DNA from 2 places in the Neobacillus sp. 19 genome. Region 2 is predicted to be linked to the other one. Evidence: riboswitches for the same ligand, from Rfam matches in the RefSeq annotation. Region 2 holds a riboswitch; the other holds the start of a gene.

Region 1 (5,689 bases), on a different contig from region 2:
ATATTCGAAAGTATTGATCTAATAATCTTTGTAAGTGTTTCATCTTCTTCATTTTTATTAAAACCATACTCATGGTAAGCTGTATGAGGAAAGGTAGTGGGAAATATGCCTGACTTATTATGGGTAGAAAGTTTAATAGGGAAAAACTTTAAAATCTTAAATGGCTTTCCTTCCTATATAATGATTGAGCAAAAAGAAAAAACAGCCGGCGTCATTTCAGAGGAGGATCTCCAAAGCTTACTTGAATTTTTTTCCCATTGGGGATTGAAGAGATTAGTAGTGTCTTTAGATAAGTCGACAGCGGAATTTGAATACCTCGCGGAATTATTCCTAAATAATGGGTTTGAACACTTTTCCTCAAGAGTAGAGGTTTATAGGGATTTAACCAATCTGGATGAACAGAAAAGAATGTTTAACTGGTCTTCTTTAGCTGACCATTGTTTTTCACAAACGGATTTTAAACAACTATTGGCGAGGTGTATAACAGGTTCTGCCAATAAAGCTTCATCCTTAACAATGGATGAATATCTGATGTCTTTGGAGAGCGAGTTAGGGAAGGGATGGGAGCAGTCTTGCCGTATATATCATTTGCAAGATACACCGCTGGGAATTTCCATCCCACATATCGAGCCTGGTACAATAGACGAGGGAAGATTGTTTTATTTTGGCCTATTGCCGGAAATGAGAGGAAAACGCCTCAGCAATGATCTGCATCTCCAATCATTATGGGCTTTAAAAGAAATGGGAGCTACATACTACATTGGGAGTACGGATATCGCAAATAAGAAAATGCTAAGAGTGTTTGAGAACAATGGCTGCAAAGTTAAGTCGGAAACGGAATCGTATAATAAATATTTTTCTAAGTAAGAGAGGTTTTAAAATGAGCAAAGTAGAAATTATTGTCTTAAATGATGAAGATGCCAAAACGGCGGAAGCCTATGGTGCAGACCGTCTTGAACTAGTTTCCGCCATGACAGAAGGCGGGCTGACGCCCAGTTACGGAATCATAAAAACAGTTGTCCAAAGCGTGAAAATTCCTGTGATGGTCATGGTTCGGCCCCATAGCTTTTCGTTTATGTACCGTAAGGATGAATGGGGAGCGATTCGCCAGGATATTCAAGCGGTGAAGCAATTGGGTGCCGCGGGAATAGTCTTTGGTGCCTTAACTGAGAAGCAATCAATTGATTTTGACATGCTTGCCATGGTGGTAGAAGAAGCAAAAGGTTTATCGGTAACGTTCCATCGCGCGATTGATGAAACGAATCTTATTGTTACTTATCAATCCCTTTGCCAATCTCCTTACCATGTTGACCGAATTCTTACCTCAGGAGCTAAACCGACAGCAAAAGAAGGCCTTGATTCATTAAAAAAGATGATAGAGGAATCGAAAAAATCCGCAAACAATCCAGCCATCATGCCGGGATCAGGTTTATCTACTGAAAACATCCAATCCATTCACGGACAACTCCAAGCTGCTGAATACCATTTTGGCTCAGCAGTTAGAATTGGCGGAGATTTTCGCAATCGTATCAACGGAGATGAAATTCAAAAAATCAAAAGAATGGTGAACTAGAAAAGCAAAAAGAGCTGTTGCTTTATTTAACACAAGCAGCAGCTCTTTCTATTTATTGTCCAGCTCCAGGCACCACCGGCTAGAGTCCTTCGCTCTCCGTCCTACGATAAGTCAAGCACGAATGCGCCGCTGGCTCTTCGTGTTTCCTTTATCTCAGTTGGAGAGTTCCAGGCCATACGCCGATAGACAGGCGCCTTCCGCTTTCCTTTTTAAATCATTTTATCAAAACGAACACGTTTATTAATCATGTACATAACTGGCATACCAATGGCCATCACGACAAATTCACCAACTGCTGTTGTCAGCCACGTGAACATGAATGGCAGATCAAACGCCAAGTGGAGTTCAAGGGCAATCAAGAACATCGTGAACGTGAATACAAGAGTATTGACAATCATCCTCGCCCACAACCCTTTGATAAAACGTGCGCATGCAATCGTGATTAACAAGGCAATCACTGATTGACCGACACCGAAAATCAGGTCATAGGCTTTCATTGGTGAAAAGAACAAATTCGTTAAAAATACACCAAGAACGATTCCATAAATGTACTTTTTGTTAAAAACAATGAGGTGATTGAACATCTCCGATACACGGAATTGGACTTGAGTAAATCCAAATGGCTGGATCAAGGCCGAAACTGCAATGTACAATGCAGCAATAATCCCACCCGTGACAATTCCCTGCACTTTGCCTGCACGGACAGTTCCAGCAGAATTGGCTCCAATTGGCTGTGCCAATGTGTTAGTTGTTTTCTCCATATTCATTTCTCCTTAGTTTTTTTACGTGGGAGGTTCTCGAACCACGTTAAAATATATTACTTGCAAACTAATATATTAATATAAAAGAAATCACCAGTCAATGACACTATTTTGGAAAAATAAAGGATACCGCTCTAAAACGGTATCCCTTTCATCTTTAAGTATGTACTTCACTCATTAACGCATGAATATTGTCTTCAGGGTCTTTGAAAAACGCCATCCAAGTCTCGGTTTGTCCGATTTTTGCAACGACATGCGGTTCACCAATAAAAGAAATCCCTTTTTCAATAAAATCCTGGTAAGCGGCTTTAATATCATCGACCTGAAAATATATCACCGAACTTGGATGCGCAAATTGTTCCTTCTCCGGCAAACTCAGAAGAAGTCGGAGCCCATTGCATTCAAAAAATGCCATTGTTTCAGTATGAAACAGCAGTGGAAGCGCCAATACCTCCTTATAAAATGTTACAGCTCTTTCAATATTCTTCACAGGCACTCCAATTTGTCCAATACCTTGAATTGTTGTCATTAGAATTTCCCCCATCGCAATGTCATTACAATCTATTACATTTTATGCTAAATTAACTTACTTTTCAAAAAATAATAGGTAAATTAATATTATTTTTCTTCTTGGGCATACTAAAAGAAAAAAAGGAATGGCTGATAGATGAAGTATAATAAAATGTTCTTGATTGCTTTGATCATAGTCCCCTGGCTGTCCTTACCCATGTTAGGGAAAAAATCGTTCCGGCGGTTTTATCCGGGTGCACTATTTGTGTGTATCTGGGTTACAGTTGAGAGTTTGTTGGCAAAAAAACGGGGGTGGTGGCGATTTTATGAGAAACTAATTCCAAACTTTATGGGTGAAATTCCTTTTATCGTTGGGCCATTTTTCATCGGCTCCATATGGATATTAAAATTTACCTTTGGAAATTTTTTTCGTTTCCTAATACTAAACTCGGTTATTGACTATTTGTTTGTTCACCCAGGAATGGTCATTCTCAGAAAGATGGGGATTGTTTCTTTGTTCAGAATGAAGCATTATCAGATGGGAATATTATTTTTGGGCAAATCGATTCTGATGTACGGTTTTCAAACCATTATTGAAAAAATACGGAAAAAGCCAAAAACGATTATAGAAAAAATCTTTTCATAAATGCAACTCCGCCACAAGCTGGGTGATCCCTACCACTTGTGGTTTTTTTTGATTACCTGATAACGGTGAAATGTTACAATCAGGATAGAAGGTCGTGAGAAAAGGGGAAACCGGTATGCTGCACCATCTTGAAATCTATGTATCTGATTTAACGAAATCGGGCGAATTTTGGAACTGGTTTTTAACGGAATTAGGCTACGAGCCATATCAGAAGTGGGAGTCGGGTACCAGCTGGAAATGCGGCGAAACGTATATCGTATTTGTACAGGCGGAAGAACGATTTCTCGATATTCCTTACCATCGGTCAAGAGTCGGTTTAAATCATTTGGCCTTCCATGCACGATCCATAGAACAGGTCGATCAACTGACAGAACAATTACGGGAAAAAGGGATAACAATTCTATATCAGGATAAACATCCATATGCCGGAGGAGGATCACACTATGCTGTTTATTTTGAAGATCCGGATCGAATTAAAGTAGAGGTAGTAGCACCTGGCAATAATATATAAAGGGGAAAGAGATATGGGAGAAGAACAAATTTCATTGGCAACCGCGGCAGATTTAATAAGGGTTGATCAGCTTTTCCAAGATTGTAAAGAGGCACTGCAGCAACAGGAAATCTATCAATGGGATGATGAGTATCCGAATAAAGAGTATTTTGCACATACGATTAACGAAAAGGAACTGTTTATTTTACATAATGAAACGACAATACTCGGAGCAATGGTACTAAACGAATGGCAGATTGATGAATGGGACGAGGTCAACTGGACGAATAAGGCAGGTACCTATTTGATCCTTCATTCCTTTTGCACACATCCATCTGTTCAAGGAAAAGGATATGGGGGGGACATGCTCCAATTTGCCGAAAATATGGCTAAGGAACAGGGGTATGATGGAATACGGCTCGATGCTTATTCCGGAAACAAAGGATCATTAGGCTTTTATGAAAAAAGAGGTTACAAAAAGACGGGGGAAGTAAACTTTAAGTCAAAACCTGCCGGGCATGGGACGTATTTCTGTTATGAAAAACTATTTTAACCTGTGCTAAAAAACCTTTCATTTTTCCAACACTTGTGTAAAATAATTGTAGACCAGTAAGGGATGCAGGAGGAACTATTCATGGTAACGATTAATGAGATTGCCGAAAGGGCGAAAGTTTCCCGGACAACCGTTTCAAGGGTATTGAATAGTTCCGGTTATGTAAGTGAAGAAGCAAAAAAAAGAGTATTAAAGGTAATTGAGGAAACGGGTTATGTTCCGAGTGAAAATGCAAAATCGCTGCGTACAAAAAAGACAAAGGTCATTGGCGTGGTCCTGCCTAAAATCAGTACAGAAACATCTAGCCGACTTGTGAAGGGAATGGATGAAATTCTTGCCAAAGAAGGATATCAAATTCTCTTAACAAATACAAACCTTGAACCAGATAAGGAAATTGAATATTTACGGCTATTGAAAAGCCGGCATGCTGATGGAATTATTTTGTCAGCAACGAATGTTAACTCCCCGCTTTTGGAGGAAATTTTTCAATTAAAAATCCCTTTTGTCACGGTAGGACAGTATATGACCGGCCTGGCAAATGTCATTTTTGATGATTATCAAGCAACAAAAGATCTAGTGAATTACTTCATACAAAAAGGGCATCATCGCATTGCTTTCATCGGAGTTGACGAGAAGGATAGAGCTGTAGGGTATTTACGGAAAAAGGGCTATGAAGATGCAATGAAGGAAAATCGCTTAGTAGTTGAGGAGAATTGGGTTCAAAAAGGGGTTTTTAATGTAGAATCAGGGTTCGAATGTATGAAGTCTATTATGGATACTTCCACTATTTTGCCAACAGCTGTTTTAGCTGTAACAGACAGGCTCGCGATCGGTGCGATGCAGTACGCAAAAGAAACTGGTTTAACAATCCCAGCCGATTTAGCGATTGCAGGCATGGGGGCTTCAGAATTATCCAAGTTTATCAGCCCCTCCTTAACAACGATTGATTTTTCCATTGAAGAGGCCGGACGTGAAGCAGCTGCATTAATCCTGAAAAAAATTAATGGAGAACATTCCCATGAAATAATTAAGACAATAAATCATAGACTTATTGAACGTGAGAGTATATAATAAATGTGTAATCGATTTCATGTGATATTTCCTAGGTTACACTTTATTTTTTTACTTTTGTGGAATCGATTCCACAAAAACAGAT
Region 2 (5,689 bases):
TATTCAAGTCATCGACCGTGAAGAAAGCTACACCAGTAAGTCTAGCTTCTTGGATCAGGATCCAATCCCGACATTCGGAGATGAAATTCATCCCAATTTTAGTGGGTATCGATGTAGTAGAGCTTTTTATAAGATAAAAGGCTCAAAAGTTCTCATTCATGCGGATGTAAATGGCGCCTTTAATATTGTCCGCAAACATGTAAAGGATGCCTTTGAAGGACTTGAAAGAAAACATTTCCTTCAAGCTCCTAAGAAATCATCATAATGAGAAAAAAAGCAAAGCTGAAGGCCTTGGCCTGATGTGGTAGCGGGACTTGTGGTAGCCCGTGAAAAGACAATGGGCTATTAAAGCCTATTCTTTCGAAACCCCTAATATAAAGGTATGGGGATACTCATTAAGACGCTCGCGAAATTCCAGCTCGATGCGTCAATCACGCGACAGACGGCATGATTTGTATCAGATTGTCTGGAAAAATAAAAATTAGTCCTTGAATGCAAGGAATCCATTGATTTCCATTTCTGGTAATGTTATGATTTAAGTAATTATAGAGAAATGGAGGTTTTCCTAGTGTATTTTTGCAGATTGCGATTCCAAATTTTGAACCGTTAATTGAATACGTTCAAATCTCTGCCGGCTGTGCAGAGTAAATGGGATTGGTCTGCCTTTTTTAAGGAAACCTTTATTTTACGGTAAGTGAAAAAAGGGGGCGAGTCGGCCCTCTTTTTTGCTGTCTATAAAAATAAAATACGGGATATGAGAAATGCTTTTTTCCCATACCTTCTACTTTCTCCCCAGCCAAGATTAGTTTTTGGCCCCTTTTGGGCATCTTTCGTGATGCATTCATCCCTTTACTTTGCACAGGCAGGTCGTCTGTGTTTTTTGTCTGTTTTTAAAAAAGGAGGAATTTACTCATGAGAGAAAATCAAAAAGCGCTTATTGTTGGTGTCAATATCAATCATCAAGCTGATTTTTCTTATTCGATGAAGGAATTGGAGAACCTGGCAGCTGCCTGTGAAATCGAAGTTGTCACCGAAATTACGCAAAATTTAAATCGCATCAATAAATCACATTATATCGGTACTGGTAAAATCGAGGAAGCGAAACGGATCCTGGAAGAGACTGATGCAGATGTAGTCTTATGTAACGATGAATTATCGGCAACGCAAATTCGGAATCTGGAAGAAGGGCTTGATCGAAAAGTCATTGACCGGACAATGTTAATTTTAGATATATTTGCCGAACGAGCCAAAACGAGAGAAGCGCAGCAGCAGGTGGAAGTGGCACGCCTTAAGTATTTGCTGCCGCGAATCATTGGCTCAAGGGAATCCCTGGGGCGTCAAGGCGGTGGCGTTGGTTTGAAAAATAGAGGTGCCGGTGAAACAAAATTAGAACTGGACCGCCGGAAAATTGAAGCAAAGATTGCCGACTTAAATAAAGAACTAGAAACGCTTGTCTCGCAGCGGGAAACGAGGCGCAGCCAACGGAAAAAAAGCGGCATTCCGCTCATTTCCTTAGTAGGCTATACAAATGCCGGCAAATCAACAATCATGAATGCCATGCTCCGAAGGTCACATCAATCACCAACGAAACATGTGTTTGAGAAGGATATGTTATTTGCAACACTTGATACTTCCGTTAGAAAAATAAAGCTTGCCAATCACCAGCCGTTTTTGCTTTCTGATACAGTTGGTTTTGTGGATAAGCTTCCGCATCACCTTGTAAAAGCATTTCGTTCAACATTGGAGGAAGCGGCAACGGCAGATTTGCTCATCCATGTGGTTGATTTTTCAAGTCCGTATGTTGAAAATCTCATTAATGTAACAAATCATACGTTAAAAGAGATGGGAATCAATCAAATCCCAACGATTATTGCTTATAATAAGTCGGACATAGCCGATGTTGAATTTCCTGTGGTGAAGGATCGAAGCGTTTATCTTTCTGCTAAACAAGGAATAGGAATAGAGGAATTAGTCGATGTGATCAGTGCGCAGATTTTTAAACATCCGATCCATTGTGAAATGCTGATTCCATTTGATGAAGGCCGCCTCATAAATTACCTGAATGAGAATGCAAATGTACTTTCAACGAGCCACGAAGACAATGGCACCAAGTTAACGATGGAATGCAATCAAGATGATTTTGAAAAATACCAGGAATACGTTGTTTAACTGTCTGGAATAGTTTCCGGAGGTAAATTTTTGTTTGACGTTTTAGAAACAGTTCTTTATGATAATAGGGAAACGAATACCCGTACTTAAACGGGAGAGGTTCATAGCTGATACCCTCTATAAAAAACTATGGATACATGACTCTATGCCATGTCCATAACGGACATGGCTTTTTTGTTTTTTATCCCGAAAGTTTGTATAGGATCTTTGGCTGAAACTCTCTTGATAAAGTGTGGGAACACATTTTTATGTCTAGCTCCAGCGCCTAGCCCCTCGAGGTCACAAGCCAATCCGTCCAAAAGGTTAAAAAGCAACCTTTCGGCCGGCTCGTCTTGTGCTTGTCGGGGCTGATCAAGGCGCTTGCGCTTTTCTTACTAGGGGGTTTTTTTATGTCTGGCCGCAAGCCTACAGAAGGATTAAAGGATTTAACATTATTAGGGAATCAAGGGACGACCTATTCATTTGATTATGCACCCGAGGTATTGGAGTCAGTAGACAATCTGCACCCAGAGCGTGATTATTTTGTAAAGTTTAATTGCCCGGAGTTTACGAGCCTTTGCCCGCTGACCCGGCAGCCGGATTTTGCGACAATGTATATCTCATATGTTCCGGATCAAAAAATTGTCGAGAGCAAGTCTCTGAAACTGTATCTTTTCAGCTTTAGGAATCACGGCGATTTCCACGAGGATTGCGTTAATATCATCATGAACGATTTAATTAAATTGCTTGATCCGCGCTACATTGAGGTATGGGGTAAGTTCACTCCAAGAGGAGGAATTTCCATTGACCCATGGTGTAACTACGGGAAGCCTGGAACGAAGTATGAGGAAATGGCCAGCTACCGGTTGATGAACCATGACCTTTATCCAGAAAAGGTTGATAATCGCTAAGGGAGGCAGGAAGAAAATGATTTTTTATTTAAATGGAATTTTTGTAGGGCTGTTGATTTTGGCGAACATCGTTGCGGTTAAGCTTTTTAGCATCGGGGATTTTGCCATACTGCCTGCAGCAGTCATTGTGTATATTTTTACCTATCCTCTCATTGATGTAATCGTCGAGGTGTATGGAAAAAAAGAAGGACGGAGAACGGTTCAGGCGGGACTGATTATGCAAATCCTTGCTTTAATTTTCATAATAATTACGATTCATCTCCCGGCCGCACCTGTATTTAAAGAACAAGTGGAATTTGAAACGATCTTAAATGGAAGTTTTCGGGTTATTCTAGCGAGTTTAATTTCTTATGCAATCAGCCAAAACTTGGATGTATTTGTTTTTAATAAATTAAAAAAACGTCATGGTCAGAATAAGCTATGGCTTCGCAATAATGCATCCACAATGCTGAGCCAGTTGATTGATACAACAATCTTTATCACGATTGCCTTTTATGGAACAATGCCAATCGCTATCCTGGGAAGCTTGATTCTAACTCAGTATATCTTTAAGTTTGCAGCAGCCATCCTAACAACACCATTAGTTTATGGGCTCGTCCATTTCATACGGAAACAGGAAACAAAAGAACAGCACACCACTGTAATGAGTGATTACTAAATTGCATGTTTCGAAGCAGTCGTTTTAGCGGCTGCTTCTTTTATTTTTTCTATTTCTATTAAATTTTTTAATCTCTAGTTAATCTTTCACCAAGTTTTCACCGTTCTTTTATACACTTCAATCATCAAGAACGAAAGGAGGAATAAAGTGATGAATGCTAGAGTGAAAAAAGGGATCTTTTGGGGTGCTGCTATCACTACCATGATGTTGTTCATTAATGTTATCCACTATTTTGTAGGAGGTACCAGCGCCTTTGCCGAAGGACGGCATGGCCATGGACCTGGAGGACCGGGCGGCATGAGGCAGCATGGCGATTTTGGACCGCCGCAGCATATGATGAACGGTCCCCATCAAGGCAGCGGATTTCATTGGCTTGGAACCCTGCTGTTCCTAGTAATCGGAATCGTCATTTTGGTTTTAGTAGTGAAATGGCTAAGAAGGAAAGCAAAAGCTGCTTCAATGCAGCAGTTTATTGATACATCGTTAATGAGTTCACACCAACCGTTTTTGAATCAAAATGCACGTATGTTAGATCAGTGGGAAAAAAATATAACAACAAAAAAGGAGAGTTTATAAAATGGGTATTTTTAAAAGATTAAAAACAATTGCGAAGGCTGATATCAATAGTTTGCTTGATGGAGTAGAAGATCCAATTGCACTGTTAAACGAATACTCACGTGAAATGGAGCAGGAAATGGCAAAGGCCCAAAGAGCATTATCCCGGCAAATTTTTGTTGAGAATAAACAGGCTGCCCTTATTCTCGAAACGAAGGAATTAGTCGATAAAAGAACCCGTCAGGCTAAGCTTGCTATTGATCAAGGCGATGATTCGATAGCAAAACTGGCAGTACAAGAAAAGTTAAACCAAGAAAAGCAGTTAAGTTTCTACGAGCAGCAATATGATGTGATAAAAGGACAGACAGAAACCCTTCGAGAAAAGTTGGCTGATCTGCAAGAAACCTATCGCGAATTACAGCAGAGGAAAATCCTTTTAGCCTCTCGGGCAAATGTGGCGCAGTCGATGAAACAAATTCAGAAGGCAACGGTTTCCTTCCAGACAGACAATATCTTGAGAGGAGTAGCCCGGGCAGAGGATAAAATATTAATGATGGAGGCGGAAGTGCAAGCTGGCAGTCAGTTTGCAAGTCCATTACTCCAGCATGATGCGGTCCTTCAAAACTATGTCAACGAGGAAGATTTACATCGTGAAATTGAAAAACTTAAAAATGAAAAAGTGACTCTAAGTTAAGTAGAGATAGCTAGGAAAGGGAGCCCCAGTAATAAACCTGGTGCTTCTTTTGTTTTTAAGCTGCTGTTACAATTTCTTAAGTTAACGTTAAGATTGTAATGGTAGGATTCGAGTTGACGGGGAGCATTTTTTTAAAAAACCCCCAATTAACTTGAATTTAAAGGGGTTCGTGAGAGATGAACATTTTGTTAGCAGAAGATGATCAGAGCCTGGGCGAATTAATCATATATATGCTGAAAAAGAAGGCCGGTTACAAGGTCGAGTGGGTGATGGATGGTGAAGACGCCTACGATTATGCCGATTATTCTCATTATGATGTGTTAATTCTGGACTGGATGATGCCGAATGAGAGTGGGGTGGATGTCTGCCGTCGCCTGCGAACACATGGCTATTCCGGTGCGATTTTAATGCTGACTGCTAAAGATACCGTGCAAGACCGGATTGAGGGATTGGATTCAGGTGCAGATGATTATCTGGTGAAGCCGTTTGAAATTGATGAACTTTTGGCCCGTTTACGTGCACTTGCCCGCCGCAATTATGCACCGATTTTGGAAGAGGAAATCCGGATTGATAATTTAGTTTTGAATCGGTTAAGCCATATGGTTTGTTTGGGAAATGAGAGTGTTCAGCTGAGCCCCCGCGAATTTCAGCTATTGGATTTATTGGTGCAAAATAAGGGACAGGTGCTGCCGCGCGAGGTTATTCTTGAGCGGATTTGGGGCT

What was found. Region 2 has a riboswitch for preQ1 ahead of queF (preQ(1) synthase). Riboswitches for the same ligand answer to the same signal wherever they lie in the genome.
Region 1: another riboswitch for preQ1. It lies ahead of ACO1D1_RS04995 (QueT transporter family protein); the one in region 2 lies ahead of queF (preQ(1) synthase).

The regions. Positions count from the first base shown of each region.
Region 1 covers NZ_JBMPZU010000019.1:222,546-228,234, forward strand. The annotation lists gene ACO1D1_RS04985 (GNAT family N-acetyltransferase) at 97-867, shown strand; gene ACO1D1_RS04990 (copper homeostasis protein CutC) at 881-1,573, shown strand; gene ACO1D1_RS04995 (QueT transporter family protein) at 1,783-2,334, opposite strand; PreQ1 riboswitch class I at 2,341-2,385, opposite strand; gene ACO1D1_RS05000 (VOC family protein) at 2,492-2,863, opposite strand; gene ACO1D1_RS05005 (hypothetical protein) at 3,194-3,490, shown strand; gene ACO1D1_RS05010 (VOC family protein) at 3,606-4,001, shown strand; gene ACO1D1_RS05015 (GNAT family N-acetyltransferase) at 4,015-4,533, shown strand; gene ACO1D1_RS05020 (LacI family DNA-binding transcriptional regulator) at 4,615-5,604, shown strand.
Region 2 covers NZ_JBMPZU010000073.1:19,507-25,195, reverse strand. The annotation lists gene ACO1D1_RS23105 (RNA-guided endonuclease InsQ/TnpB family protein) at 1-265, shown strand, start outside; gene hflX (GTPase HflX) at 913-2,169, shown strand; PreQ1 riboswitch class I at 2,260-2,306, shown strand; gene queF (preQ(1) synthase) at 2,559-3,059, shown strand; gene ACO1D1_RS23090 (queuosine precursor transporter) at 3,076-3,717, shown strand; gene ACO1D1_RS23085 (hypothetical protein) at 3,865-4,293, shown strand; gene ACO1D1_RS23080 (PspA/IM30 family protein) at 4,295-4,966, shown strand; gene ACO1D1_RS23075 (response regulator transcription factor) at 5,143-5,689, shown strand, end outside.